Regions from separate parts of the Arthrobacter sp. UYEF20 genome, predicted to be linked through region 1. Evidence: predicted binding sites of a transcription regulator. Region 1 holds the regulator's gene; each other region holds the start of a gene.

Region 1 (9,688 bases):
GAGGAACACAGCAACTACGACGGCGACCAGCAGGACCTCGAGGAACGGCACGCCCTGCGCCGTACCGGCAGCCTGTCCACCGAACTGGAAGACGTCACCGAGGTCGAATACCGGCAACTGCGCCTCGAACGCGTGGTCCTCGCCGGTCTCTGGACCGAAGGAACCCTCGCCGATGCCGAGAACTCGCTGCGCGAACTCGCCGCCCTGGCCGAGACCGCCGGCTCGGAGGTCCTCGACGGGATTGTCCAGCGCCGCCAGAAGCCCGATCCGGGCACCTTCCTCGGCTCCGGCAAGGCCCAGGAACTCAAGGACATCGTGATGTCCACCGGCGCGGACACTGTCGTGGTCGACGCCGAACTGGCTCCGTCCCAGCGCCGCAGCCTGGAAGACATCGTCAAGGTCAAGGTCATCGACCGCACGGCCCTGATCCTGGACATCTTCGCCCAGCACGCCAAGAGCCGCGAAGGCAAGGCCCAGGTGGAACTGGCCCAGCTCGAATACCTGCTCCCGCGCCTGCGCGGCTGGGGTGACTCGATGTCCCGCCAGGCCGGTGGCCAGGTGGGCGGTGCCGGTGCCGGCATGGGCTCGCGTGGTCCCGGTGAAACCAAGATCGAACTGGACCGCCGACGGATCCGCACCCGGATGGCCAAGCTGCGGCGCGAGATCGCCGCGATGAAGCCGGCCCGGGAAACGAAGCGCGCCAACCGCCGTCGTAATGCCGTGCCCTCGGTGGCCATCGCCGGCTACACCAACGCCGGCAAATCGTCGCTGCTGAACCGGCTCACCGACGCCGGCGTCCTGGTGGAGAATGCCCTGTTCGCCACCCTGGACCCGACGGTCCGCAAGGCCGAAACCTCGGACGGACTGGGTTACACGCTCGCCGACACCGTGGGGTTCGTCCGCTCGCTGCCCACCCAGCTCGTGGAGGCTTTCCGCTCCACCCTGGAAGAGATTGCCGACTCGGACCTGATCCTGCACGTCGTCGACGTCTCGCACCCGGATCCGGAGGGCCAGATTGCCGCCGTCCGCAAGGTCTTCAGCGAGGTCGACGCCCGCAAGGTTCCGGAAATCATCGTCCTGAACAAGGCCGACGCCGCCGACCCGTTCGTGATCGAACGGCTCAAGCAGCGCGAACCGCGCCACATTGTGGTGTCGGCACGCACCGGCGAAGGCATCCCGGAACTCCTCAAGGCCATCAGCGAGGGCATCCCGCGGCCCAGCGTGAAGCTGGAGCTGATGATCCCGTACAACCGTGGAGACCTGCTCAACAAACTGCACGAGACCGACGCCGAGATCCTCAGCCTCGACCACGAGGAGACCGGCACCCGCGCCGTCGTGATGGTGCGCGAGGGCCTGGCCGCCGAACTGGATTCGTTCATCAGCAATGACTGAGGCAGCGGTGGCCGGGGGCGACCCGGACGCGAACCGCCCGGCGGGGGAGGACCCGGAAGGGGACGCGTCCGGCGGAATGGCTTCAGCAGGACAGGGTTCAGCCGGACAGACTAAGGCAGGACAGGGTTCAGGGGGACAGGGTTCAGCAGGAACCGGTTCAGCAGGAACCGGCGGACCGGCCGGCGAAGAGTTCGTGATCGATCTGCTCGACCGGGCGGTGTCAGGCATGGGCGGTCAGAGCCGCAGCGGCCAGCACGAAATGGCCCGGCAGGTGGCGCAGGCGATCGACACCGGCGACCACCTGCTGGTCCAGGCCGGCACCGGCACGGGCAAGTCTCTGGCCTACCTGATCCCGCTGATCGCGCATTCCCTCGTCAGCGACAAACCCACCCTCGTCTCCACGGCCACGCTGGCCCTGCAGACCCAGATCGTGGGCCGCGACCTGCCCCGGCTGCTCAAGACCATCACCCCTGCCCTGGACCGCCCGGTCAAGGTGGCCCTCGTCAAGGGCCGCTCCAACTATGTGTGCAAACACAAGCTCGAAGGCGGCTTCCCTTCCGAGGAACCGTCCGAGGGCCAGCTCTTTTCCCTCGGCGAGGACACGTCCGTGCCGCACTTCGCTGCGGCAATGGGCGGCCCTTCCTCCCAGCTCGGCAAGGAAGTCGTCCGGCTGCGCGACTGGGCGGAGGAGACCGCCACCGGGGACCGGGACGAGCTCATGCCCGGTGTGACGGACCGCGCCTGGCGCCAGGTCTCGGTCACCTCGATGGAATGCCTCGGCGCGCAGAAGTGCCCCCTGGCGGCCGAATGCTTCAGCGAACTGGCCCGGCAGAACGCTGCCGACGCCGACGTCGTCGTCACCAACCACGCCATGCTGGCGGTCAGCGCCTTCGAAGGCCTCGCCGTGCTGCCGGAGTACGACGTCGTGGTGGTGGACGAGGCGCACGAGCTGCAGGACCGCGTCACCGGGGCCGTGTCCGGCCAGCTCTCCGTGGCAATGGTGCATGTCGCCGCCTCCGGGGCCCGGAAGCACACTGCCATCACGGTGGACGCGCTCAGCAATGCCGCGTCCAACCTCGAGCTTGCCATTGAAGGCGTCCCCAGCGGGCTGATGCCCAACGGGCTCAACAGCGAGCAGCTCGACTGCGTGGACCAGCTGCGTGACGCCTGCCGCGCCGCGCTCTCCGATTCCAAGGGGGACAGCGCCAACGCTGCCGACGGCGGGCGCCAGCTCGCGCGCTCCCGCCTCATGGTCATCCTGGAACTCTGCGAACGGCTGCTCGCTGCCCGCGAAAACCGCGAGGTGGTCTGGTTTTCCCGGAACAGCACCTTCGACCCTGCGCAGGGATACTCCCAGCCGGACGAGAGCGCACCGGCCCTGATCAACGTGGCCCCGCTGAGCGTCGCCGGACGGCTCCGCGAGGGCCTGTTCGCGGACCACACGGTCATCCTGACCTCGGCCACACTCGCCATCGGCTCCGCCTTCGAACCGGCGGCCGGAGGTCTGGGCCTGGTAGGCCCCGGAGCGCCCAGCTGGACCGGAGTCGACGTCGGCTCGCCCTTCGACTACCCCAAGCAGGGCATCCTCTATGTTGCCAAGCACCTGCCCAAGCCCGGCCGCGGCACGTCCCCGGAAGCGCTGGACGAGCTGGAAAAACTGATCCGGGCTTCCGGCGGCGGCGCACTGTGCCTCTTCTCGTCCCGGCGGGCTGCCGAGGACGCCGCCGAGGCGATGCGCCCCCGGCTGGACATGAGCATTTTGTGCCAGGGGGATTCGACCATGACGGCGCTCGTGCGCCAGTTCGCCGATGAACCGGACACCTGCCTCTTCGGCACCATGTCCCTGTGGCAGGGCGTCGACGTCCCGGGGGGCTCCTGCCGGCTCGTCGTCATCGACAGGATTCCGTTCCCGCGGCCGGATGACCCGCTCATGACAGCGCGCTCCCGCGCGGTGGCCCAGGCCGGCGGCAACGGATTCATGAGTGTGTCCGCAACCCACGCCGCGATCCGGCTGGCCCAGGGCGCCGGACGGCTGATCCGCACGACGACGGACAAGGGAGTGGTGGCGGTGCTGGATTCGCGGTTGTCCACGGAACGCTATGGGGGATTCCTCCGGGCAGCGCTGCCGCCGTTCTGGCCGACCACTGATCCGGCAATTGCCATGGCGGCTTTGGAACGGCTCTCCAAGGAGCCGGCGCAGACCGCCAAGTAGGCAGACGGACAGGGAGCCCGAGGAGGCCGCTCTGGCCGGGCTGTGACGTTCCCGCCCGGTTGCCTCGGCCCGCGGCCCTCGGCATCCCCTGAGTTGCGGGGTTTTCCGGCGTCGGAATGCTGTTCCGGTGCAGGCAACTGGGGAGGAACGCTGAGGGCCCCTCCTATGTCCCGGAGGGGGCCCTGCTCGCAGGTCCTAACGCGCTGACCCTAAATGCCCACTAAAGGGAGCGCAGGACCGAGACGACCTTGCCCATAATGACGGCGTGGTCGCCGAGGATTGGCTCGTACTGCGTGTTCTGGGGCAGCAGCCAGGTGTGGCCGTCGCGCTGGCGGAACGTCTTGACCGTGGCCTCGTCGTCCAGCAGCGCGGCAACAATGTCGCCGTTCACGGCGTCGCCCTGCCGGCGCACCACCACCCAGTCGCCGTCACAGATGGCGGCATCGATCATCGAGTCGCCCGCCACCTTCAACATGAAGAGCTCTCCGTGGCCCACCAGCTGGCGCGGCAACGGCATGACGTCTTCCACAACCTGGTCCGCGAGGATCGGGCCGCCAGCCGCGATACGGCCGACGAGGGGGACCATTGCGGTATCCGTAGCGCTGGCCAGTTCCGAGACGGACAGCCCGCCCACGGCGCGCAGGCCGCTGGACTTCTCCACTCCCGAGACCTTCGGGCTGCCCTCGTCGAGGGTCAGCGGCATGAGCACTTCCATGGCGCGCGGCCGCTTGGGATCCCGCCGCAGGTAGCCGAGCTTCTCGAGCTGGGAGAGCTGGTGCGTCACGCTGGAGAGACTCGCCAGACCCACAGTGTCGCCAATCTCGCGCATCGAGGGAGGGTAGCCGTGGTCCGCCACCGAACGCTGGATGGTTTCGAGGATCTTCTTCTGCCGGACGGTCAGGCTCTTGGGAGGCCTGGCTGACTGCGGGCTCCGTTGGGATGCCCTGCCACCGGTGGCTGGTGCTGCCATATTCGCCAATGCCTTTCCATTCCGCCCGGGCTGCCGGGCTGCAGCTACCGGGACCTTCCGGCCTGAATGTCAGACCCCGCTGATCAACTACTGGTGATCGACTGCAGAAGTGGTTGTCCTGTGACTCAAACGTAGGCCAGCCACACAGCTTTTTCAAACATTTGTTCTAGCGAGTCTCGACAATGTTCGTTAATAGGTGCTAAAACTGGACAGGTGACGTTCGAATATGTGTTCGAACTTCCGAGAGTCGGATGTGAGCATGGCAGTTCGATGAGAGCGTTTGTTCGGTTCTATGTTCGAAGGTTAGGCCGGTTGGCGGCAAGTACGTGGAGTACGCCGGCGGCCCAGTATGGTCCAGGAGGGCTCAGTTCATGTCAGCATCAAGCGCGTTTCACGACACTTTCGGCCATGACGCATCCGGCGGGTATGGCCGGTCCGTACCGCGGGTTTCCTTCCGTCCGGCCGCTCCGGCCGGCGGTGCGTCCCGCGCCAGGCAGGCTCCACTGCGGCTGACCAGGCGGGGCCGGTTCGTCTTCTTCGGCGTGCCTTTGATCCTGCTTGCCGCCCTGATCCTTTCATTCAGCGGCTTCCTGAATGCACCTGCCAAGGCCTCCGAGTCTGTTGAGGAGCTGTCACTGACCCCCACCGTCTCCGTCACGGTGCAGCCCGGGGAATCACTGTGGGCCATCGCCGGGACGGTGGCACCGGGGCGCGACCCCCGCGACGTCGTCGCCGACATCGTCCAGCTCAACAACCTCGATGCCGCCCGCGTCCTGCCCGGCCAGACCCTCTTCGTCCCGGCCCAGTAGTCTTCGGGCCCAGTAGTCTGCCGGCCCCGGGAGCGTCGCGTACCAGGCCGCCGCCGAGGCGTCGACGGGCTGGCCTCAGGCGTCACAGTTTCAGGGCCCGCCGCCGTCTCACTTAAACTAGTGAAGTGACTGACCAGTTAGAGCGCCTGAACCGACTTCCCCTCCGGACCAATCTGCGGGGAATGAGCCCCTACGGGGCACCCCAGCTGGACGTCCCCATCCTGCTCAACGTCAACGAGAACACCCACGGTGTGCCGGCGGACGTCCGAGCGGCCATCGCCGCGGCGGTAACAGAGGCAGCGGCCGGCCTGAACCGGTATCCGGACCGCGAGTTCACGGAACTGCGCGAAGCCCTGGCGGAATACCTCGGGCACGGGCTGGGCGCGGAGCACATCTGGGCAGCGAACGGCTCCAACGAGGTGCTCCAGCAGATCCTGCAGGCCTTCGGCGGACCCGGACGCACGGCACTGGGCTTCCCTCCCACGTACTCCATGTACCCCCTGCTCGCCGCCGGGACGGACACGGAATACATCGTGGGGGACCGGGCCGAGGACTACGGGCTGAGTGCGGAGTCGGCGGCGCGCCAGGTCCGCGAACTTGAGCCCAACATCGTGTTCCTGTGCTCCCCGAACAACCCCACCGGCACGGGCCTGGGCCTCGATGTCGTGCAGGCTGTGTACGAAGCCGGTCAAGCCAGCCAGACGATCGTGATCGTCGATGAGGCCTACCACGAGTTCGCCCACGACGGTACGCCGAGTGCGCTCGAGCTGCTGCCGGGCCGGGAACGGCTGATCATCTCGCGCACCATGAGCAAGGCCTTCGCCCTCGCCGGCGCGCGTGTGGGCTACATGGCGGCAGCGCCCGAGGTGGCCGACGCCCTTCGCCTCGTCCGGCTTCCGTACCACCTCTCCGCCATCACCCAGGCAACCGCCCTAGCCGCCCTGCACCACCGCGTGGCGCTCATGGCCGACGTCGAGGACATCAAGCGGCAGCGGGACAGGATCGTGTCCGAACTGCAGCGGATGGGCCTCAAGCCAGCCGCCTCGGATTCGAACTATGTCTTCTTCGGCGGTCTCGACAACCCGCACGAGGTGTGGCAGCAGCTGCTCGATGCCGGGGTGCTGGTCCGGGACGTCGGCATTCCCGGGCACCTTCGCGTCACCGCGGGGACTGAGACGGAAACCACAGCCTTCCTCGAAGCCCTCGAACGGATCCTGGCCGGCCGCGCAGTGCAGCCCGCCTAGACTTAACACACAGGACATCCACACCGCCTGAACGCCGGGCACCGTCGTCATCCAAAGGACACCCACATGAGCAACACCGGATCAACCGCTGCCCGGACCGCACGCATGGAACGGACCACCAGCGAGTCATCCGTGCTGGTCGAGATCAACCTGGACGGCACCGGCGTCTCGGACATCAGCACCTCGGTCCCGTTCTACGACCACATGCTGACGGCGCTGAGCAAGCACTCCCTGATCGACATGACGGTCAAGGCCACTGGCGACACGCACATCGACGTCCACCACACGGTGGAAGATGTCGCCATCACCTTTGGCGAGGTCCTGCGCACCGCGCTGGGGAACAAGGCCGGCATCCGCCGCTTCGGCGAGGCGACGGTGCCGCTGGACGAAGCCCTTGCGCAGGCCGTCGTCGATGTTTCCGGGCGGCCGTACCTGGTCCACGGCGGCGAGCCGGCCGGCCAGGAATACCACCTGATCGGCGGACACTTCACGGGCTCCCTGACCCGGCACGTCTTCGAGGCGATCACCTTGCACGCGGGCATCTGCCTGCACATGAATGTCACCGCCGGCCGGGACCCGCACCACATCGTCGAGGCCCAATTCAAGGCTTTCGCCCGCGCCCTGCGCGCCGCCGTGGAGCCGGATCCCCGCGTCGAAGGCATCCCGTCCACCAAGGGCGCACTGTGACCGGCAAGGTGCTGCAGGACGGCGCCATCCTCAACCCCGACGCCGGCCGGAAGCCCGTCTCGCCCGAGGGCAAACCCACCGTCACGGTGCTGGATTACGGATCCGGCAACGTCCGCTCGGCAGTCCGTGCCCTGGAACGGGCCGGCGCCGAGGTCATCCTCAGCGCCAAGCCGGAGGAGGTCCTGAACGCCGACGGCCTCGTCGTCCCGGGCGTCGGAGCCTTTGAAACAGTCATGCGCGAGCTCAAGGCCGTCGACGGGATCCGTATGATCGGACGCCGCGTGGCCGGCGGCCGTCCCGTGCTGGCTATCTGCGTGGGCCTGCAGGTCCTGTTCGAGGCCGGTGTGGAACACGGCACCGAGGCATCGGGCATGGGGGAGTGGCCCGGCAAGGTGGAACTGCTGCCTGCCGAGGTGGTGCCGCACATGGGCTGGAACACAGTTTCGGTGCCGGAAGGTTCGAAGCTGTTCGCCGGTGTCGAGGACGAGCGCTTCTACTTTGTGCACTCCTACGGCGTGCAGCACTGGGACTTCGACGTTATCCAGCCCCGGATGACGGCGCCGCTGGTCACCTGGTCCGATCACGGCGCCCCGTTCATCGCGGCGGTTGAAAATGGCCCGTTGTGCGCCACCCAGTTCCACCCGGAGAAGTCCGGCGACGCCGGCGCACGCCTGCTGCGCAACTGGGTCGAGGGCCTGCGCAAGGTATCCCCGGACGCGGCCGCCCCGGGCAGCGCAACCGGCGCCGGCCCGGAACAGACCGCCTAGATGTGGTCCATCGTCCTGATGGGGCTTGCCGGCCTGCTAGTTGGCGGGGCGCTGTCCTTCCGGCAGCAGAAGAGTCCGCGCTGGGTCCAGATCGTGTTCTACGTGCTGGCCGGGATGTCGCTTCTGGCCGCCTATTTCCTGACGCTGCCCGCCGCCTAGCGGTCCCGCAGCATTCCCGACCATCCGCCGCCACCTGAGAAGCTGAGGATCCCCCGATGACCACCGAAACCCCGCTGCCCGTGCTCCAGCTGCTGCCCGCCGTCGACGTCGTCAACGGCCAGGCAGTCCGCCTTGTCCAGGGCGAAGCCGGCAGCGAAACGAGCTACGGCACCCCGCTGGAGGCCGCACTCAACTGGCAGCAGCAGGGGGCCGAGTGGGTCCACCTGGTGGACCTCGACGCCGCGTTCGGCCGGGGATCCAACGCCGAACTGCTGCGCGAGGTGGTGGGTCGCCTGGACATCAAGGTGGAACTCTCCGGCGGCCTGCGCGACGACGAATCGCTGGAGAAGGCCCTGGACCTCGGCGTCGCCCGGGTCAATCTCGGCACCGCGGCGCTGGAGAACCCCGAGTGGACGTCCCGCGTGATCGAGCGCTTTGGCGACAAAATCGCCGTCGGACTGGACGTCCGCGGCACCACCCTCGCCGGCCGCGGCTGGACCAAGGAAGGGGGCGACCTCTGGGAGGTCCTGGCCAGGCTGGAAGAGGCTGGCTGCGCCCGTTACGTCGTCACCGACGTGACCAAGGACGGTACCCTGCAGGGTCCCAACGTCGAACTGCTGCGCCAGATGGTGGAGAAGACGGGCAAGCCCGTCGTCGCGTCCGGCGGCATCTCCAGCCTCGAGGACCTCAAGGTGCTGCGCTCCCTCGTCCCGCTCGGCGTCGAGGGCGCCATCGTCGGCAAGGCCCTCTACAACGGCAACTTCACGCTGCCCGAGGCGCTCGACGCCGCCGGCCGCCGCTAGCCGGTCATCAGCGATGGAACACCAGCCGGCAGGCACCAACCCGACGCCGGACGCAGGCGGGAACACCGCCCCGCAAAGGCATCTTCCCGGGCACATCGCGGCAGCATTGGCCGGCGCCGGCGGGGCGGCTGACTCGGCCGGCCAGCCGTGGGCCGGGCGGAGCCTCGCCGGTGACGACGCCAGGATCCACAATTTCGACAACGACGACGGCGCGGCGGACGCCGGCTACCTGGCGGCCCTCGCGCGCCTCGCCACCGGCGACGGCGACGAAGCCGCAGTCATCGCCTCACTCGCCACCGCGCGTGTCTTCGTTCCGATCCTTGCCCGGCTCGCCGAAGAAGACGAAGGCTCGACGCGCCCGGCAGAGGACAAATTGCACGGTGACCGGCTGCATGGGGACAAGCAGTCCGACATGGCCCTCGTCACCCTCAAAGCGCCCGACGGCCGGACGGCCATGCCCGTGTTCACCTCGGCCGCGGCGCTTCGGACCTGGCATCCCGAGGCCCGCCCGGTGGCCGTGTACGCGGCCCGGGCAGCACTGTCCGCCGTCGCCGAGGGCGCCGAGCTGCTGGTTCTGGACCCCGGCTCGGACCTGACGTATGTGGTGCGCCGGCCCGCCGTCTGGGCCCTCGCGCAGCAGCAGCC
Region 2 (9,688 bases), on a different contig from region 1:
TTCCTCGCCCACGGCCAGAACATCCTCTACGTCCCCGCCTAAATCAGAATCCCGTAAAACCGCCGTCAAACGCGGGGCGCATTGCCCTGTTGGACAATAAATCCAGTGTGTATTCTTATTGTAAAGACCGCTGCGATACACGGTCCACAGGCCGCCGGCACGTCCCGGGAAGCCTTCCCGCTCCGGGGCCGTCTCGATCAGGAGGCGTCGATGTCCAGTCCTGACGTGCCAACGCGCGGGCCGGCCAGATCCGGTCCATACATCATCACCGGAATCCTGTTGACCGTCGCCATTGTGGTTCCGTTGTTTGTGCCCGCGTATTCGGTCGATGAGCCGCGCTTGGCCGGCATACCGTTCTTCTACTGGTATCAAATGATGTGGATTCCGGTCACCGTTGGCCTGGTGGGGATCTCCTACTGGCTGGTAAGCAAGGAGGATCGCCGCCGGCGCGAATCCGTGCGGGGCATGACCAGCGCCGAGGAGGAGCGATGAGCGGGGCCAGTGTGCCGCTGGCGGTTCCGGACCGGCCCATTAGCGGCGTTGCACTCACTATTGTGATCATTCTCTTCGTCTTGGTGGCGGCCTTGGGGTTCGTTGCTGCGCGGTGGCGCCGGGAAGAGGCGACAGGGCTGCACAGCCTGGACGAGTGGGGCCTCGGGGGCCGCGGTTTTGGAACCTGGGTGACCTGGTTCCTGCTCGGCGGCGACTTATATACGGCCTACACTTTCGTGGCCGTTCCGGCTGCAATGTGGGCCACTGGAGCAGTGAGCGGTTTCTTCGCGGTGCCGTACACGATCGTTCTGTACCCCATCGTGTTCCTCCTGATGAGCCGGTTGTGGTCCGTCTCGCACCGGCATGGGTTCGTCACGCCGGCCGATTTCGTTGGCGGCCGCTATGGCAGCAGGGCGCTTTCCCTTGCCGTCGCCGTCACCGGCATCGTCGCGACCATGCCTTACATCGCGCTGCAGCTGGTCGGCATAAAGGCCGTGCTCACGGTGCTGGGCCTGGGAAGTGCGGAGAACGTGCTGCTGACGGACCTGCCGCTGATCATCGCGTTCGTGGTCCTGGCCGCCTATACGTACACGTCGGGTCTGCGGGCTCCGGCCCTGATCGCCGTCGTGAAGGATCTGCTGATCTATCTGGCGGTGATCGTTGCGGTAATCTACCTGCCGATCAAGTTCGGGGGCTGGGGCGCCATCTTCGACGCCGCCGAGACGAAACTGGGTGCGGTCAACCCGGCTACCGGTAAACCCGCTGGAGTCTTCATTCCGGGCGCGGGCAGTTACTCCGCTTACTGGACGCTTGCTCTGGGCTCGGCCTTGGCGCTGTTTATGTACCCGCACTCGATCACGGGCGTCCTGGCGAGCAAGAGCAGGAATACGATCCGTAAGAATGCCGCGGTGCTGCCGCTGTACTCGTTGATGCTGGGGTTCCTGGCGCTGCTGGGCTACGCGGCCATATACGCCGGTACCAAGCCCATCGACTTGAACGGCGCCGTCAACCCGCAGCTGGTAGTGCCGCAGCTGTTCCTCGATCACTTCCCGGACTGGTTTGCCGGTATCGCCCTGGCCGCCATCGCCATCGGTGCTCTGGTCCCTGCCGCCATCATGTCAATAGCCGCGGCGAACCTGTTCACCCGCAACATTTACCGCGATCTGATCAAGCCTGACGCCAATCCGCGGCAGGAAGCAAACGTCTCCAAGATCGCATCGCTTGTGGTGAAATTCGGTGCACTGGTTTTCGTTATTGCCATGGACCAGTCGGCAGCAATTAACATGCAGCTCCTCGGCGGTATCTGGATCCTGCAGACCTTCCCGGCGATCGTGGCAGGGCTATACACCCGCTGGTTCCACCGGTGGGCGCTTTTCGGGGGCTGGGCAACCGGAATCATCTATGGCACTGTCGCGGCCTATAACGTGGTCAACCCCGCCACCAAAGCCAACTTTGGCGGCTCCATCGCGGCCATCCCCGGCACCGACATACAGGTCTACATCGCTGTCGTCGCGTTTGCGATAAACCTTATCGTTGCCGCAGGCCTGTCTCTGATCTTCCATGCAATGAAGCTCCCCGAGGGGAAGGACATCACCCGCAGCTCGGACTACGGCGCCGACGAGAACGATCCGACGGTCGCACAGATCCGGCGCGAGCACCCGCTCGCCGAGCCCGGAGCCCCCACGTTCTGAGTAAGTGGGGGCTTCGACACCGTCAAGGAAACCCGACCGACCTTATCCGCAGCGCCCCTTCGGCGACCAGGTGGGACGCGTCATTCGGTCACAGTGTCGGCATGCCGATGGGCTACCTTCCATTCGCCGCCTTCGCGGCGATACACCTGTGTGGCCCGCAGGGTGTAACTGCGCGGCTGACCATCGACGGAGGCCGAGGTGTGCTCCAGGCCATGCCATCCGCCACGTCATGCGCTTGCAATACGAACGTACGTGACCCGGGGCCGCCAGTGGAAGTCGGCATCGGGGCGGGCCCGGAAACCTGGGTGCCGGAAGTTGCCTTCAGAACAACGTGGGCTGCGCGGCTTGCTTTGCCGGGCTTCCATGCCGGCCGGAGTGGCCGGCCGTCCCGGGGATGCTGCCGGCCGGATACTGGGCCTCTTCCTCCCGGGGATCCAAGTCATCGGTATCACCGTTGAGCTCCCGGTGGCTGAAGCCCTGCGAGCCGGAAAAGCCATGCCGGGCCTTGAAGTACCGGATGCGTCCGGCCAGCCAGGCGCGGTACTCCTTCGAGGCATATGAGCCGCTGCCGTATAGGCGCCGGTATTTGCCGGCCAGCTGCGGATGCTCCCTCGCAAGCCACTGCATGAACCATTCACGCGTTCCGGGCTTGAGGTACAGGGCGCCGGCCGTGACGCCGGTGGCACCGGCCGCCGAGAGGGAACCGAACAGGGAATCCAGGGCCTCGTCGCTGTCCGAGAGCCACGGCAGGATGGGCATGGCCATGACCCCGCAGGGCAGCCCGGCCTCCCGCAGCCGCGAGACCAGCTTGAGCCGTGCCCGGGGACCAGGGGTGCCAGGCTCCACGGCTTCCGAGAGCCGCTCATCGGTCATCGCGAGCGAGATGCCCACCCCCACGGGGACCTGGGCCGCGGCGTGCTTCAGGAGCGGGATGTCCCGGGCGAGGAGGGTGCCCTTGGTCAGGATGGACAAGGGAGTGCCGGAATCGGCGAGGGCGCCGATGATGCCCGGCATCAGCTGGTAGCGGCCCTCGGCCCGCTGGTAGGGATCGGTGTTGGTGCCCAGGGCAACATGCTGCCGTCCCCACGAGGGCTTCGCCAGCTCCTTGCGCAGGACCTCCGCGGCGTTGATCTTGACCACCACCTGGCTGTCAAAGTCCAGACCGGCGTCGAAGTCCAGGTACGTGTGGCTCTTGCGGGCGAAACAGTAGACGCAGGCGTGGCTGCAGCCACGGTACGGGTTGATGGTCCACTCGAACGGCATCCGGGAACCCGCGACCACCTTGTTGAGCACCGATTTGGCGGTGACCTCATGGAAAGTGACCCCGGCAAACTCGGGGGTTGAAACGGAACGCACCAGCCCTAGCAGCGGGAGCAGCGCATCGGTGACTGGGGCGGCCGGGGATCCGCTGCTTCCACCGTGCGCTCCGTTGCCAGGCGCTTTGTTGACGGCAGGTTTGTTGACGGCCGGGCTGAGTGCTTGTGCGTCCCATCTCATGCCTACATTCGAATGTATGTTCGAGTTTAAGTCAAGCCTCCCGCCGGCGGGCGTCACCACGCAACCCGCCACCGGTGCGCTGACGAGCGGCGGATGACCAGCTGGAAATCAGTCGAGCAATTCCCAGACCACACCCACCGTCGCGCTGACGCTGGACTCGCCGGCTTCCACGGTGAGCGATTCCACCGCTACGGCGCGCTGCATCCTGGCCACCGGGATGGGCGCCGGGAAACCGGACAGCTGGGCAAGCGAGACAACCTTGCCCAGTTCGGCGCCGGCGAGGGACGCGAAGTGCCCGGCCGTGACGAGGGCGTCGGCCCATGCGGCTTCCCGGGCGCGCGCGGCGACGGCGGCGGGATCCGCGAAGCCGAACTCCAGCCCGTTGAGCCGGACGTCGTCGCCGCCGGCGGCGACGGCCGCGGCGATGATCTCCGAGGACGCTGCCAGCTCGCGGATCCGGACACTCAGCATGCTGGAGGCCAGGTAGCCGGACACCGTCTGCCCACGGCCCTCCTGCCAGTTGAGCTCGGCGCGGACATTGAGCCCCGAGGTGGTGATGTCCCTGTCCTGGATGCCGTGTTCGCGGAGCACGGCCGTGATAGCGGCCGAGGCACCTCCGGCGTCGCCGTAGGCAGCGCCGACGTTTTCCCGGCGGCATTCGACGCCGATCGAGAGGGTCAGCAGATCCGGCTCGGCCTCCGCACTGCCGGAGCCGGTCACTGAAATGGTCCTGGGGCTGTCCGTCATGTCATGCCTCGTTCCGCTCGGGGGCCGGGGAGCCCGGGATGCCGGTGGACTGTGAAGGGCGTATCTCCGCGGACCCGGGCTCCGGATAGCCGCCGGCCCGGAGCCCGGCGTGCCGTTCGAAGACATTGCGGGAGGCGGGGTTGCCGGTCCGCCAGCGGGACCAGCCCGCCGCGAGAAAATACAGCGGCAGGAAGGGCACACCGAGGCACCAGGCGTACTGGGTGCTGTGACGCTCCTCGTGGCCCAGCAGAACCTGATTGCCGAGGGCCTCGTCCGGTCCGGCGCGGAACAGCACCACATTGCCGACCGTGAACGCGCCGGCGAAGGGCAGCCGCCAGCGGTAGCCGGTGGCGATCAGCAGGCCGCGGGGTCCGCGGCGGACGGAGGCGCGGGCGCAGGCGGCGAGGAGCAACCCCAGCGGGGTCGAAGCATTCAGCACGTTCGCGATCTGGCGCAGCCGTTGTCCGGACGTCATGAGGCCATGCTAGCCCGGGGGGATCCCTACCGGTCAGGGATCTGTGCAGTTCAGGGATCCCTGCAGTTCAGGAAAAGAGCGGCACCGTCACGTTCGGGCACGTCGGTGCCGTCAACTAGACTGGAGGCGAGTGCCCGCTGGAGCGATTTCGGCGTGCCCTGCCCTTCGTCACAGCCTTTGTCAATGCCCATTGTCAAAGCCCGTTGTCACAGCCCGTTGTCAATGCCCGGTGACATGACACTGTTCATGGCTCCGTGCCGTTGGCATGAACCGACTCGTAGCTAAGAACAGTAGATGACTGAAACTTTGCCGGGCGCCGTCCCGAATCCCCTGGATGAAGCCGCCATCACCGCCGCCGTAGACCAGGCCGTTGCCGCCATAGCCGCCGCCTCCACGCTCGATGAACTGAAGGCAGTGCGTCTCGCGCACACCGGCGAAAAGTCCGCGCTGAGCCTCGCCAACCGTGAGATCGGCGGACTGCCGAAGGACCAGAAGGCTGCGGCCGGCAAGCTCATGGGCGCTTCCCGCGGACGCGTCAACAAGGCGCTCGCGGACCGCAATGCCGAGCTCGAAGCCGAGAACGACGCGCGGATCCTGGTCGAGGAGACGGTCGACGTCACGGTGGCCCCGCGCCGCCGTCGTGCCGGTGCGCGCCACCCGCTGTCCACCCTGCAGGAACGGGTGGCGGACATTTTCGTCGGCATGGGCTGGGAAATCGCCGAGGGCCCCGAGGTCGAGTCCGAGTGGTTCAACTTCGATGCGCTGAACTTCAAGCCGGACCACCCCGCCCGCGAAATGCAGGACACGTTCTTCGTGGAGCCGCCCGAGGCCCACCTGCTGATGCGCACCCACACCTCCCCGGTGCAGGTCCGTTCGATGCTGGAACGCGAGCTGCCCATCTACGTGCTGTGCCCGGGCAAGGTGTTCCGCACCGACGAGCTGGACGCGACGCACACCCCGGTCTTCCACCAGTTCGAGGGCCTGGCCATCGACAAGAAGCTCAGCATGGCGGACCTGCTGGGCACCCTGGAGCACTTCACCCGGCAGATGTTCGGCGACGAGGCGCAGATCCGGCTGCGCCCCAACTACTTCCCGTTCACTGAACCCTCCGCGGAGCTGGACATCTGGCATCCGGGGGCCAAGGGCGGCCCGCGCTGGATCGAGTGGGGCGGCTGCGGCATGGTCAACCCCAACGTGCTCCGGGCCGCCGGCATCGATCCGGACATCTATTCAGGTTTTGCCTTCGGCATGGGCATTGAGCGGGCGCTTATGTTCCGCAACGAGGTCGGCGACATGCGCGACATGATCGAAGGCGATGTACGTTTCAGCGAGCACTTCGGGATGGAGATCTAACCGTGCGTATCCCACTTTCCTGGCTGCGTGAATTCGCGCAGGTACCGGCCGGAGCAACGGCCGAAGACGTCATGGCGGAGCTCGTCAAGGTCGGCTTTGAAGAAGAGGCGGTCCACCGCCCCGCGGACACCCTCAAGGGCCCCGTCGTGGTGGGCCAGGTGCTGAGCATCGTCAAGGAACCCCAGACCAACGGCAAGACCATCAACTGGTGCCAGGTGCGGGTGGTCCCCGAAGGCCAGCAGCAGAGCCTCACCGGAGACGGCATCGATCCCTCCGGCGTGCAGGGCATCATCTGCGGAGCCCACAACTTCGTTGAAGGCGACAAGGTGGTGGTCACCCTTCCCGGCGCCGTGCTGCCGGGAGACTTCCACATCTCGGCTCGGAAGACCTACGGGCACCTGTCCGCCGGCATGATCGCCTCCGTGCGCGAACTCGGCATCGGCGAGGACCACGACGGCATCCTGGTGCTCGCAAGGATCGGACTCGATCCCGAAATCGGCACCGACGCCATGGAACTCCTAGGCCTTCATGACGAGGCCGCCGAGATCAACGTCACCCCGGACCGCGGCTATGCGTTCTCGATCCGCGGCGTCGCCCGCGAATACGCGCACGCCACCGGCACGTCCTTCACCGACCCCGCGTCCAAGGTCACGGCACCGGCTGAACTGTCCGGCGGACACGGCGTCAAGCTCAACGACGACGCGCCCATCTACGGCAAGCCCGGCTGCGACCGCTTCGTGGCCAGGACCGTCCGCGGCGTCGACGCCACCCGGCCGACGCCCCCGTGGATGACGTCCCGGCTGCGTCTTGCCGGCATCCGCTCCATCTCCCTGCCCGTGGACATCTCCAACTACGTCATGCTGGAACTCGGCCAGCCCACGCACTGCTACGACCTGGACACGCTGTCCGGCGACATCGTGGTCCGCCGCGCCGTGGCGGGGGAGAAGATCACCACCCTGGACGGCAAGGAGCGGAAGCTCGACGTCGAGGATCTCCTGATCACCGACGGCTCCGGTGCGATCGGCATCGCCGGCGTCATGGGCGGTGCCGCCACCGAGGTCAGCGATTCGACGTCGAACGTCCTGGTTGAAGCGGCGCACTTCGACGAGGTGTCCATCGGACGCTCCCGCCGCCGGCACAAGCTCCCGTCCGAGGCGTCCAAGCGCTTCGAACGCGGCGTCGACTGGCACGTCGCCAACGTTGCAGCCCAGCGCGTTGTCGACCTCCTGGTGGAACTTGCCGGGGGCAAGGCCGACGAGGCCGGGACCGACGTCGGCACCGCGCCGGACGCCGTGACCATCGCCCTTCCGGCCGGCTTTGCCGCCGCCCGGATCGGCATTAACTTCGGCGACGAGCAGATTGTCACCTCGCTCGAGGACCTGGGCGCCGTCGTGGTGAAATCCGACGACGGCTGGACGGTCACGGCCCCGAGCTGGCGCAACGACCTGGAAACGAAGGAAGACCTCTCCGAGGAGATCGCGCGCCTGGTCGGTTACGACAAGATCCCCGCGAGCCTTCCGGTGGCGCCGCCGGGCCGCGGCCTGACCCGCGTCCAGCAGCAGCGCCGGCGCCTGGTCCAGTCCCTGGCCGCGGCCGGCCTCACCGAGGTCCTCGCGTACCCGTTCGTCTCCAAGGCCGCCAACGACACCTTCGGGGTGGCCACGGCCGGCGGGGCGCGCAAGGCGCTCAAGCTCGCCAACCCCATCAGCGAGGAGCAGGGCTACCTGCGGACCTCGATCCTGCCGGGCCTGATCGAGGTGGCCAAGCGCAACCATTCCCGCGGATTCCGCGACCTGGCACTGTTCGAGGCGGGACTCGTGTTCCTGCCCGGTGACACGCTCGGCACCGCCACGATCCCGCCGCTGGGCGCCAAGCCCAGCGATGAGGTGCTGGATGCCCTGTACGACGGCGTCCCGAACCAGCCGCTGTATCTCGCCGCCGTGCTGACCGGACATGACTCACCGGCTGCCGCGGGCCACACGCCCCGGGCCTGGGACTGGGCGGACGCACTGGACATCGCCCGGCTCGCCGGCGACGTGCTGGGCGTCGAGATCGTCATCAGCCAGGGCCAGCACCAGGCCTTCCACCCGGGACGGGCCGCGCAGCTGGCGCTCCGCACCGGCGAGGTCCTGGGCTACGCCGGCGAACTGCACCCGAAGCTGCTGGCCGCGCATGACATGCCGGCGCGCTCGGTAGCCGTCGAGTTCAACGCGGACGCCCTCTTCGAGGCCGCCGCGGACGTGATCGTCGCCCGGCACATCTCCACCTACCCGGTGGCAACCCAGGATGTCGCCCTGGTGGTGCCGCAGGAGGTTCCCGCTGAAGAGGTGCTCGCCGCCCTGCGCGAGGGTGCCGGCGAACTCCTCGAAGACGTCGCCCTGTTCGACGTGTACGCGGGCAAGGGCATCGAAGAAGGCAGGAAGTCGCTGGCGTTCAGCCTGCGGTTCCGTGCCGAGGACCGCACGCTGACGGCTGACGAAGCGTCCGCCGCCCGCGAAAGCGCCGTGGCGGTTGCCCACGTGCGCTTCGGAGCGGTCCAGCGGTAGACCTCGGGGGAACACTCGCCGTTTCCGGAATCACCGTCCGGTCCGTTCGTCTTGCCGACGTCGGACCGGACGGCGGGACCTTCCTTGATCCCGCGGAACGCGTGCGCGCCGCGGGCATCAAGGATCCGGCAAACCGGCGAGACTTCCTGGCCGGCCGGATCGCGCTGCGTGGTTTCACCGCCGGGATCCTCGGCGTGCGCCCCGGGGAACTGACGGCCGCCTATTCGTGCCCGGACTGCGGAACGGGACCGGAGCTTGACCACGGCCGGCCCGGCTACCGGCTTCACGGTGCCCCCGCCGGCCTTATCCTGAGCCTCTCCCGCAGCCGCGGCTGGGCCCTGCTGGCTGCCGGCGGCGCCCGGGAACCTGAGGCAACGGTCGGAATCGACCTGGAGCACAGCTCCGGCGTCGGGTTCCCCGGGTTCGACGACGTCGCCCTCACCCCTGCAGAACGGCAGCTGCTCGCCGCCGTGCCGCCGGATCAGGCTACCCTGTGGCGGACAGCCGCGTGGGCGCGCAAGGAAGCCCTACTGAAGGCCCACGGCACCGGACTGCGGGTCAATCCGGCCTCGGTCGACGCCTTCGCGGAGCCCACCGAGGGCGTTGTCCTCGTTGAACTGGACAGGGTTGCCCTGGGCCTTCCCGCAGGCTTTGTCGCCGCGCTTGCCGTCGCTGGCTAGTGGGACCGGAAGCCGGGCACGTGGACGCGGGCAGTAAGCGGGGCGCTCCTTCCCGGTTGCTTGCCGCCGAACCGCCTGCCGGCCGTGGCGGACCCCGGATTCCCGCGGGCGGTTTGCGCGGGGCGCCTAAGCAACCGGGGAGGAACGTCACGGCAGGGGTGCGCGGGGCGCTTGAGCCCGACCACCCCGCTGCCTGGACCTGAACCC
Region 3 (9,688 bases), on a different contig from region 1:
GCTTTGATCTCCGCTCCTCCGTCGAGGAGAAACTGCACGTACTGCCGTCCGGCCACTTCGACGAACAGCACCGGGGTGAGGTCCTGAGCCGCGCCACCAACGACGTCGACAACATCTCCCAGGCCCTGAACCAACTGCTGAACCAGTTGATCATGTCGCTGCTGATGCTCTCCGGGGCACTGGCCATGATGCTGTGGATCTCGCCGGTCCTGGCGGTGATCGCGCTGGTGTCCGTGCCGGTATCCGCCCTGATCACTGTCCTGGTGGCCCGGAAGTCGCAGGCATACTTCACCGAGCAGTGGGGGAGCACCGGCGAGCTGCACGCACAGCTGGAGGAATTCTTCACGGGGCACGAGGTGATCAAGGCCTTCGGCCGGCAGGAAGCCTCGGCGGCCAGCTTCAGGGAGAGCAACGGGAAACTCAGCCGCGCCAGTGCCCGCGCCCAGTACGTGTCGGGCGTGGTGCAGCCGCTGATGGTCTTCGTCTCGAACCTCAACTACGTCGCCGTCGCCGTGGTGGGGGCCCTCCAGGTCACGGCGGGCGCCATGACGATCGGCGGCATCCAGGCCTTCATCCAGTTCAGCCGCCTCTTCAGCCAGCCGATGGGCCAGATCGGCGGGATGCTGACCCTCATGCAGTCCTGCCTGGCTTCGGCTGAGCGGGTCTTTGCCCTGCTGGACGCCCCGGAGATTTCCCCCGACCAGGCGGCCGGGGCGGGGGATCCGCCGGCTGGCGCGGGGAAGCCACCGGCCGGCGGGACGACGCCGGCCGGCGGGACGGCGCCCGGGGCCGAAGGCCGCATCGCCTTCGAACACGTCACCTTCAGCTACAGCCCCGGTTCCCCCGTGGTCCAGGATCTGTCCTTTGCCGTGGAGCCGGGGCAGACGGTGGCGATCGTGGGCCCCACCGGCGCCGGCAAAACCACCGTGGTGAACCTCCTGATGCGGTTCTACGAACTGGACTCCGGCCGGATCACCGTCGACGGCACGGACATCGCGGAGATGCCCCGGGACCAGCTGCGCTCCGCCATCGGCACCGTGCTGCAGGACGCCTGGCTGTTCACGGGCAGCATCCGGGAGAACATCGAATACGGCAGGCCCGGCGCCAGCGAGGACGACGTCGTCGCCGCGGCGCAGGCCAGCCACGTGGACCAGTTCGTCCGCTCGCTGCCGGACGGCTACGCCACCCTGCTCGGCGACGACGGCGGCTCGCTCAGCCGGGGGCAGCGCCAGCTGGTCTCGATCGCGAGGGCGCAACTGGCAGGCCGCAGCATCCTGGTCCTGGACGAGGCCACGAGCTCGGTGGACAGCCGCACCGAGGTCCAAATCCGGCAGGCGATGCAGCGCCTCCGTCACGGCCGGACCAGCTTCGTGATTGCCCACCGCTTGTCCACCGTCCGGGACGCTGATCTAATTCTCGTCATGGACCACGGACGGATCGTTGAACACGGGACCCATCAGCAGCTGATGGCCAGGGGCGCGCTTTACACGGATCTCTACGGGGCCCAGTTCGCCGGCCGCGAACAGCGGGGCGGCCTGAGGATGCCGGAACAGTGAGCCCTACCGAGAACGTGGCGGACCGATTTCCCGGCGCCTGGAAGCCCAACCAGGCCAGCTCGGTGCCGTTGTTCGAACAGCTCCGGCTCAATGTCATCGAACGGGCGGACAACGGCACGCTGGCACCGGGAACCAGGCTGCCGGCAGTCCGCAGCCTCGCCGCCGAACTGGGCGTTGCCCCCCACACCGTGGCGCGGGCCTACAAGGAACTCGAGGCCGCCGGCGTCGTGATCACGCGGGGCCGGAACGGGACGGTGGTCTGCGCCCGGGACGAGGCCTGGGGCTCGCTCTCCGCCGCCGCCGCCGACTTCGCCGCCGCCGCGAAGGCCCAGGGCGCCAGCTTCGCCGCGGCCGTGCAACTGCTCGCCGCAGCGTACGACCGCGAATAGCACACAGCTAACACTCCCCGATAGCACACCTTGCCTGATTCTCCAGCCTGGGACACAGCCGGGAATAGATATTCGAAGAAGTTTTCGATTAGCATTGGTAGCGTGCCTAAAGCCGTAGCTGAAGATCCAGCCGTTGATGACCAGCCCGCCGTTCCGATGAGTACCGTTCCGATGGGCTCCGCAAAACCGGGCCGCGCGGCCGAATCCCGCCCCGAGGTGAAGCGTCCGGACATGTCCCGGCTCGTCGTCAAGGGCGCCCGCGAGCACAACCTGCGCAACGTGGACCTCGACCTGCCGCGGGACTCCATGATCGTCTTCACCGGGCTCTCCGGCTCCGGTAAGTCGTCCCTCGCCTTCGACACGATCTTCGCCGAGGGCCAGCGCCGCTACGTCGAGTCGCTCTCCGCCTACGCCCGGCAGTTCCTGGGACAGGTGGACAAGCCCGACGTCGACTTCATCGAAGGCCTCTCGCCCGCGGTGTCCATCGACCAGAAGTCCACCAGCAAGAACCCCCGCTCCACCGTGGGCACCATCACCGAGATTTACGATTACATGCGCCTCCTGTGGGCCCGCGTCGGCCGCCCGTATTGCCCTGTCTGCGGGGAGCCTGTCACGAAGCAGACCCCGCAACAGATCGTGGACCAGCTGCTGGAACTGCCGGAGGGCACCCGCTTCCAGGTCCTGGCCCCCGTGGTCCGCGGCCGCAAGGGTGAATTCGTCGAGCTGTTCAAGGAGCTCACGGCCAAGGGCTATTCACGCGCCCGGGTGGACGACAAGCTGATCCAGCTGAGCGATCCGCCCAAGCTCGGCAAGCAGTTCAAGCACACCATCGAGGTTGTGGTGGACCGCCTGGTGGTCAAGGAGGGCATCAGCCAGCGCCTCACCGACTCGGTGGAAACCGCGCTCGGGCTGGCCGAGGGCCGGATCCTGGCCGAATTCGTCGACCTCGACGAGGACGACCCGGAGCGGGTCAGGGCGTTCTCCGAGCACCTCGCCTGCCCCAACGAGCACCCGCTCGCGATTGACGAGATCGAGCCGCGCTCCTTCTCGTTCAACAACCCCTTCGGCGCCTGCTCCGCCTGCAGCGGCATCGGCACGAAGCTGGAGGTCGATGAGGAACTCATCATCCCGAACGGGGAACTCTCCCTGGCGGAGGGGGCCATCGCGCCCTGGTCCCTCGGGACGGCGACGTCGGAATACTGGGGCCGGCTGCTCGGCGGACTCGCCACGGAACTCGGCTTCTCGATGAAGACGTCGTGGGACAAGCTCTCCGAGGACACCCGCCAGACCGTGCTGCACGGCAAGGACCACAAGGTGGTGGTGCAGTACCGCAACCGCTTCGGCCGGGAACGCAAGTACAGCACCGGCTTCGAAGGCGTCATCCAGTACGTGCACCGCAAACACCTCGAAACCGACTCGGACAAGGCCCGGGACCGCTACGAGGAATACATGCGGCAGATCCCGTGCCCGGCCTGCAACGGCGCCCGGCTGAACCCGGCGTCGCTGTCCGTGCTGATCAACGGCAAGAACATCGCCGAGGTCGCCGCGCTGCCGATGCGCGAATGCGCGCACTTCCTGGACAACCTCGTGCTGACGGACCGCGAGGCCCAGATCGCGCACCAGGTCCTGAAGGAAATCCAGGCCCGGCTGACCTTCCTCCTCGACGTCGGCCTGGAATACCTGAACCTGGAGCGGCCCTCCGGCACGCTGTCCGGCGGCGAGGCCCAGCGCATCCGGCTCGCCACCCAGATCGGTTCCGGCCTCGTGGGCGTCCTTTACGTCCTGGACGAGCCGTCCATCGGGCTGCACCAGCGGGACAACCGCCGCCTCATCGAGACGCTCACCCGGCTGCGGGACCTCGGCAACACCCTGATCGTGGTGGAGCACGACGAGGACACCATCCAGGAAGCCGACTGGGTGGTGGACATCGGACCCGGCGCCGGCGAACACGGCGGCATGGTGGTGCACTCCGGGTCCTACAAGGAACTGCTGGAAAACACGGAATCGCTCACCGGCGATTACCTCTCCGGCCGCAGGCGGATCGAGATCCCGAAGAAGCGCCGCAAGTACGACAAGAAGCGGGAACTGAAGGTCATCGGCGCCAAGGAGAACAACCTCCTGAACGTGGATGCAACCTTCCCGCTGGGCCTCTTCACCGCGGTGACGGGCGTCAGCGGTTCCGGCAAGTCCACCCTCGTCAACGAGATCCTCTACAAGGTGCTGGCCAACAAGCTCAACGGCGCCAAGCAGGTGGCCGGACGGCACAAGTCCATCCAGGGCCTCGAGCACCTGGACAAGGTGGTGCACGTCGACCAGAGCCCCATCGGCCGCACGCCGCGCTCCAACCCGGCGACCTATACGGGTGTGTTCGACAACATCCGCAAGCTTTTCGCCGAGACCACCGAGGCCAAGGTCCGCGGCTACCAGCCGGGCCGGTTCTCCTTCAACGTCAAGGGCGGCCGCTGCGAGGCCTGCTCCGGTGACGGCACGCTGAAGATCGAAATGAACTTCCTGCCGGACGTCTACGTGCCCTGCGAGGTCTGCCACGGGGCGCGCTACAACCGGGAAACCCTGGAAGTCCACTACAAGGGCAAGACCATTGCCGATGTCCTGAACATGCCGATCGAGGAGGGCGCCGAGTTCTTCGCGGCGTTCTCGCCGATCGCCCGGCACCTGTCCACCCTCGTCGACGTCGGCCTCGGCTATGTCCGGCTGGGCCAGCCCGCCACCACGCTCTCCGGCGGCGAGGCCCAGCGCGTGAAGCTCGCGGCGGAACTGCAGAAGCGCTCCAACGGCCGCAGCGTCTACGTGCTGGACGAACCCACCACGGGCCTGCACTTCGAGGACATCCGGAAGCTCCTCCTGGTGCTCCAGGGCCTCGTGGAGAAGGGCAACACCGTCATCACGATCGAGCACAACCTCGACGTCATCAAGAGCGCCGACTGGATCGTGGATCTCGGGCCCGACGGCGGGTCCGGCGGCGGCCGCATCATCGCCTCCGGCACGCCGGAGCAGGTGGCCAAGTCGACAGAGAGCTACACGGCGGCCTTCCTCGCCGATATCCTGGCCTGAGCCCGACGCGCGATCTGCCGTGTGACGCGCACATGCCCCGGCGCTACCGGGAATTCCCGTAGCGCCGGGGCATTCCCTGTGTGTCAGCCGGGCGAAAAGCGCGGCCTGATGTATTCCCTTCGGGGTATGCGAGTTTCTGGCATTCCGGCACTCGTGAGAAACTAGGCCGGTGACCCAAACAACAGTGCCCGTGATCTTTGACCTGGACGGCACTCTTGTCGATCCCGCCGGGGGGATATCGGACGGAATCGCAGCGGCCCTCACGGAGCTCGGAATCGCCGTCCCCGGCAAAGCCCGGATGGACGCGATGATCGGGCCGAAACTCAGCCATTCCCTCACCGAGATCGCCGGGGTCCCGGCCGCGCAGCTGGAAAACGCTGTCCGGATCTACCGTGCGCACTACGTCTCCACCGGCATCGCGCAAGGCCGGCTCTACCCGGGCGTCCGGGAACTGCTGGAATCCTTCGTCGACGCCGGGCGTCCGGTCGCCGTCGCCACGCAGAAGCCGGAGGGGCTGGCACGGACCGTGCTGGAACACCATGGCATCGCGGCCCTCTTTCACACCATCCGCGGTTCCGCCGCCGATGAGGCCGGGGCCGCCGGCGGACCGTCCGGGAAGGCCGGCATCGTTGCCGCCGCCCTGTCCGACCTCCGCACGCCGTACGCCGTGATGGTGGGGGACCGCGCCCAGGACGTGGCCGGGGCAGCGGCCAACGGCCTTGAGTGCATCGGCGTCGGCTGGGGCTTTGCTGCCGACGGCGAACTCGACGAGGCAGGCGCCGTCGAGATTGTTCAGACCGCCACGGCCCTGCACGAGTCGATCATCAGGCGGGACGCTGCCCGCACCGCGACTCCGACGTCCGCCGCTTCGAGGTCCGCCGGTTCGACGTCGGTACCGGCGAGGACCGTCCCCACAACTGTTGCCCCGGACGAGGTGCCCACCGATGGCAATGTTTGATGCAATCCGCTGGACCACGCGGGGACTTGTCACCTCGACCTGCCGGCCCACCGTCATCGGTCTTGAAAACGTGCCCGCGGAGGGCCCGTTCATCGTGGCACCGAACCACCTCTCGTTCCTGGACAGCGTGATCGTCCAGGCCCTCATGCCGCGCCCCGTGGGGTTCTTCGCCAAGGCCGAGTACTTCACCACCCGCGGTGTCAAGGGCAAGGTCATGAAGTCCTTCTTCGAGGCCGTGGGCTCGATCCCGGTTGAGCGCGGCGAGCAGGCCGCCAGCGTTCAGGCGCTGAAGACGCTGCTGGCGATCCTGGACGAGGGCAAGGGCATCGGCATCTACCCCGAAGGGACCCGCTCCCGTGACGGCCTCCTGTACCGCGGCCGCACCGGCGTCGGCTGGCTCGCCCTGACCACGGGCGCCCCGGTGATCCCGGTCGGCCTGATCGGCACCGAGAACCTGCAGCCGGCGGACAGCAAATCCGTCAAGCCGCAGCACTTCACCATGAAGGTCGGCGAGCCGCTCTACTTCGATAAGACCGGACCGGACCATTCGCTGCCGGCACGCCGCCAGGCCACGGACCGCATCATGGACGCGATCGCGGAGCTCAGCGGCCAGGAGCGCTCCACGAGCTACAACCAGAGCAAAGCCGCGGAGTAGCCGCTGTCCCCGGCACCCCTGGCGCCTCAGTAGACTTGAAGCGTGGCAGATCCAGCGAGTTACCGACCCCAGACGGGTGAGATTCCAACCAACCCGGGCGTGTACCGCTTCCGCGACCCGCACGGCCGGATCATCTACGTCGGCAAGGCCAAGAACCTCCGTTCGCGGCTGAATTCTTACTTTGCCAACCCCGCCGGACTGCTGCCGAAGACGCATGCGATGGTCCACGCGGCCAGCAGCGTCGAATGGACCGTCGTCGGGAGCGAGCTCGAATCCCTGCAGCTGGAATACACCTGGATCAAGGAATTCAAGCCGCGTTTCAACGTCATGTTCCGGGATGACAAGAGCTACCCGTACCTCGCGGTCACCATGGGGGAGAAGTACCCCCGCGTCCAGGTGCTGCGCGGCGAACGCAAGAAGGGCACCCGCTACTTTGGCCCGTTCACCGCAGGTGCCATCCGGGACACCCTGGACACCCTGCTGCGCGTCTTCCCCGTCCGCAGCTGCAGCGCCGGTGTCCTGAAGCGGGCCGAGTCCAGCGGCAGGCCGTGCCTGCTCGGCTACATCGACAAGTGCGCGGCCCCCTGCGTGGGCCGCATCTCGGCCGAGGACCACCGCGCCCTGGCCGAGGACCTCTGCACCTTCATGGGCGGCGAAGCCAAACCCTTCGTCGCGAGGCTGGAAAAGGAGATGGCCGCCGCCGTCGCCGAGCTGGACTACGAGCGCGCCGCCCGCCTCCGGGACGACATCGTGGCACTCAAGAAGGTCTTCGAGCGCAACGCCGTGGTGCTGGCGGAGGGCACGGACGCGGACATCTTCGCCCTGCACGAGGACGAGCTCGAAGCCGCCGTGCAGGTGTTCCATGTCCGCGGCGGCCGGATCCGCGGCCAGCGCGGCTGGGTGGTGGAAAAGGTCGAGGACTCCACCACCCCGGACCTGGTGGAGCATCTCCTCCAGCAGGTGTACGGGGACGAAGCCGGCAGCCAGGGCCGGCTGCCCCGCGAGGTCCTGGTCCCAGCGGAACCCAGCAACGCGGCGCAGCTCGCGGAGTGGCTCAGCGGACTGCGGGGGGCCCGGGTGGACGTCCGCGTCCCGCAGCGCGGCGACAAAGCCACCCTCATGTCCACCGTCCGGGAGAACGCCGAACACGCCCTGAAGCTGCACAAGTCCCGGCGCGCCGGCGACCTGACCATGAGGTCCCAGGCACTGCAGGAACTGCAGGAGGCCCTGGACCTGCCCGTGGCGCTGATGCGGATCGAATGCTTCGACATCTCGCACGTCCAGGGCACCAATGTGGTCGGTTCCATGGTGGTGGTCGAGGACGGTCTGCCGAAGAAATCCGACTACCGGAAGTTCTCCGTCACCGGCGCCGCCGCGAATGACGACACGGCAGCCATGCATGACGTGCTGACCCGCCGGTTCCGGCATTATCTCCAGGAGAAGGCCGAGCAGGCGGAGGCGGCCCGGATGACGGGCCACCAGCCGGGCCACCGGGCGGCTGTGGAGGCTGCCGTGGCGGTCGCGCTTGCGGACACCACGACGCCGGCGCCGCGGACCAGGTTCGCCTACCCGCCGAACCTCGTGGTGGTCGACGGCGGCCAGCCCCAGGTCAACGCGGCAGCCCGTGCGCTGGCCGAGCTGGGGATCGAGGACGTGTACGTCGTCGGCCTGGCGAAGCGGCTCGAAGAGGTCTGGCTGCCGGACAGCGACTTCCCGGTGATCCTGCCGCGTGCCTCGGCCGGGCTGTACCTGCTGCAGCGCGTCCGCGACGAGGCACACCGCTTCGCGATCTCCTTCCACCGGCAGAAACGCGGCAAGGCCATGACCGTGTCCGCGCTCGACGCCGTGCCTGGCCTCGGCGACTCCAAGCGCAAGGCGCTCCTGGCGCAGTTCGGCTCGGTCAAGAGCATCAAGGCGGCGACGGCGGATGAACTCACGGTCGCCAAGGGGATCGGGCCGTCCCTGGCCTCGGCGATCGTGCGCCACTTCAATGCGGAGGACGGGTCCGAGGCCGCCACCGTACCCGCCATCAATATGACAACGGGCGAAATCCTCGAAACTTAGCTAGTGGTCATTTTCGTAAATTCGTCGTGGGTTCAGAGGGCCAGGACCGCTTCGGGTCGGGAGGACATGCCCATTCGTCGCGCCCGGGACCGGACACAATCGCAAAATGTCCATCTGCCGGCACCGGCGGAGGGCATGTCCGGATCCCGGGAGCATTTGCGGTGGCTCCGCTGCGGGATCGGCTACTCTCCGGAGGACCGCCCAGTCCTCGCGCCCGGGACCGGCGACACCGTGACGTTCCCTGGCCGGATACTGGGCACGTGGACGCGGGCAGTCAGCGTGACGTTCCTCCCCGGTTGCTTCGGCGCCGCGCGCAAACCGCCCGCGGGAATCCGAGGTTCGCCACGGCAGGCAGGCGGTCGGGCGGCAAGCAACCGGGCAGGAACGTCACGGCAGGGGTGCGTGGGGCGTTTCCGGTGGCCGGACCGGGCGTCGGGCTACTTCCCGGGAGGACATGCCCAATCCTCGCGCCCGGGACCGGGCACAACCGGAGCCGTCCATCCGCCGACCCCGGCGCGCGGCATGCCCTTGAGCCCGGCCACCCCGCCGCCTGGACCTAAACCCCCGGCGAACTAACGAAAATGCCTACTAGCCTGAGGCAAACTTAGCTGGCTAGCTAGGCGACGTCTGCGCCGTTATCGGCGTCTTTCCTATCGCTCTCCGCCGCCTCGTCTACCGCCAATGGTGCCGTAGGCGCCGAAAAGTTAGCGGCGTCTGACTGCCTCCGGACACTACCCGGTCCGGCGCCTCCGGAGTCTGGACTTCCGGTATGTCCAGAATCCTGGTAATTGAGGATGACCAAACCATTGGCGGCATTCTGGTGTCCGCGTTGAGCGCCAACGGCTATACCGTCCAGTGGCAGCTGAACGGTGGCGGCGGGTTGGCTGAGGCCGCGGCCGCGGGAGCCGATCTGGTGCTGTTGGATCTGGGGTTGCCGGACGGCGACGGTTTCGGTTTCTGCCGGGAACTTCGGAGCATTTTGCCTGGCGCCGGC

What was found. Region 1 encodes LexA, which represses DNA repair genes until DNA is damaged. Its sites were predicted from a motif close to TCGAACANNTGTTCGA; they were not measured.
Region 2: a site for LexA is predicted at 3,689-3,704, ahead of ABIB26_RS20675 (Rv2578c family radical SAM protein). Genes of this name have one in related genera too.
Region 3: a site for LexA is predicted at 2,018-2,033, ahead of uvrA (excinuclease ABC subunit UvrA). Genes of this name have one in related genera too.

Annotation. Positions count from the first base shown of each region.
Region 1 covers NZ_JBEPNP010000013.1:1,937-11,624, reverse strand. Annotated here, with positions in the region: gene hflX (GTPase HflX) at 1-1,392, shown strand, start outside; gene ABIB26_RS14780 (ATP-dependent DNA helicase) at 1,385-3,604, shown strand; gene lexA (transcriptional repressor LexA) at 3,825-4,574, opposite strand; gene ABIB26_RS14770 (LysM peptidoglycan-binding domain-containing protein) at 4,946-5,383, shown strand; gene ABIB26_RS14765 (histidinol-phosphate transaminase) at 5,509-6,627, shown strand; gene hisB (imidazoleglycerol-phosphate dehydratase HisB) at 6,694-7,314, shown strand; gene hisH (imidazole glycerol phosphate synthase subunit HisH) at 7,311-8,081, shown strand; gene ABIB26_RS14750 (CG2302 family histidine operon protein) at 8,082-8,240, shown strand; gene priA (bifunctional 1-(5-phosphoribosyl)-5-((5-phosphoribosylamino)methylideneamino)imidazole-4-carboxamide isomerase/phosphoribosylanthranilate isomerase PriA) at 8,297-9,043, shown strand; gene ABIB26_RS14740 (SseB family protein) at 9,057-9,688, shown strand, end outside.
Region 2 covers NZ_JBEPNP010000026.1:26,069-35,756, reverse strand. Annotated here, with positions in the region: gene ABIB26_RS20690 (DUF3311 domain-containing protein) at 211-492, shown strand; gene mctP (monocarboxylate uptake permease MctP) at 489-2,183, shown strand; gene ABIB26_RS20680 (nuclear transport factor 2 family protein) at 2,264-2,392, opposite strand; gene ABIB26_RS20675 (Rv2578c family radical SAM protein) at 2,505-3,680, opposite strand; gene ABIB26_RS20670 (SIMPL domain-containing protein) at 3,789-4,427, opposite strand; gene ABIB26_RS20665 (hypothetical protein) at 4,429-4,902, opposite strand; gene pheS (phenylalanine--tRNA ligase subunit alpha) at 5,197-6,255, shown strand; gene pheT (phenylalanine--tRNA ligase subunit beta) at 6,258-8,801, shown strand; gene ABIB26_RS20650 (4'-phosphopantetheinyl transferase family protein) at 8,903-9,481, shown strand.
Region 3 covers NZ_JBEPNP010000005.1:197,288-206,975, forward strand. Annotated here, with positions in the region: gene ABIB26_RS08205 (ABC transporter ATP-binding protein) at 1-1,556, shown strand, start outside; gene ABIB26_RS08210 (GntR family transcriptional regulator) at 1,553-1,945, shown strand; gene uvrA (excinuclease ABC subunit UvrA) at 2,117-5,017, shown strand; gene ABIB26_RS08220 (HAD hydrolase-like protein) at 5,187-5,975, shown strand; gene ABIB26_RS08225 (lysophospholipid acyltransferase family protein) at 5,962-6,630, shown strand; gene uvrC (excinuclease ABC subunit UvrC) at 6,673-8,694, shown strand; gene ABIB26_RS08235 (response regulator transcription factor) at 9,464-9,688, shown strand, end outside.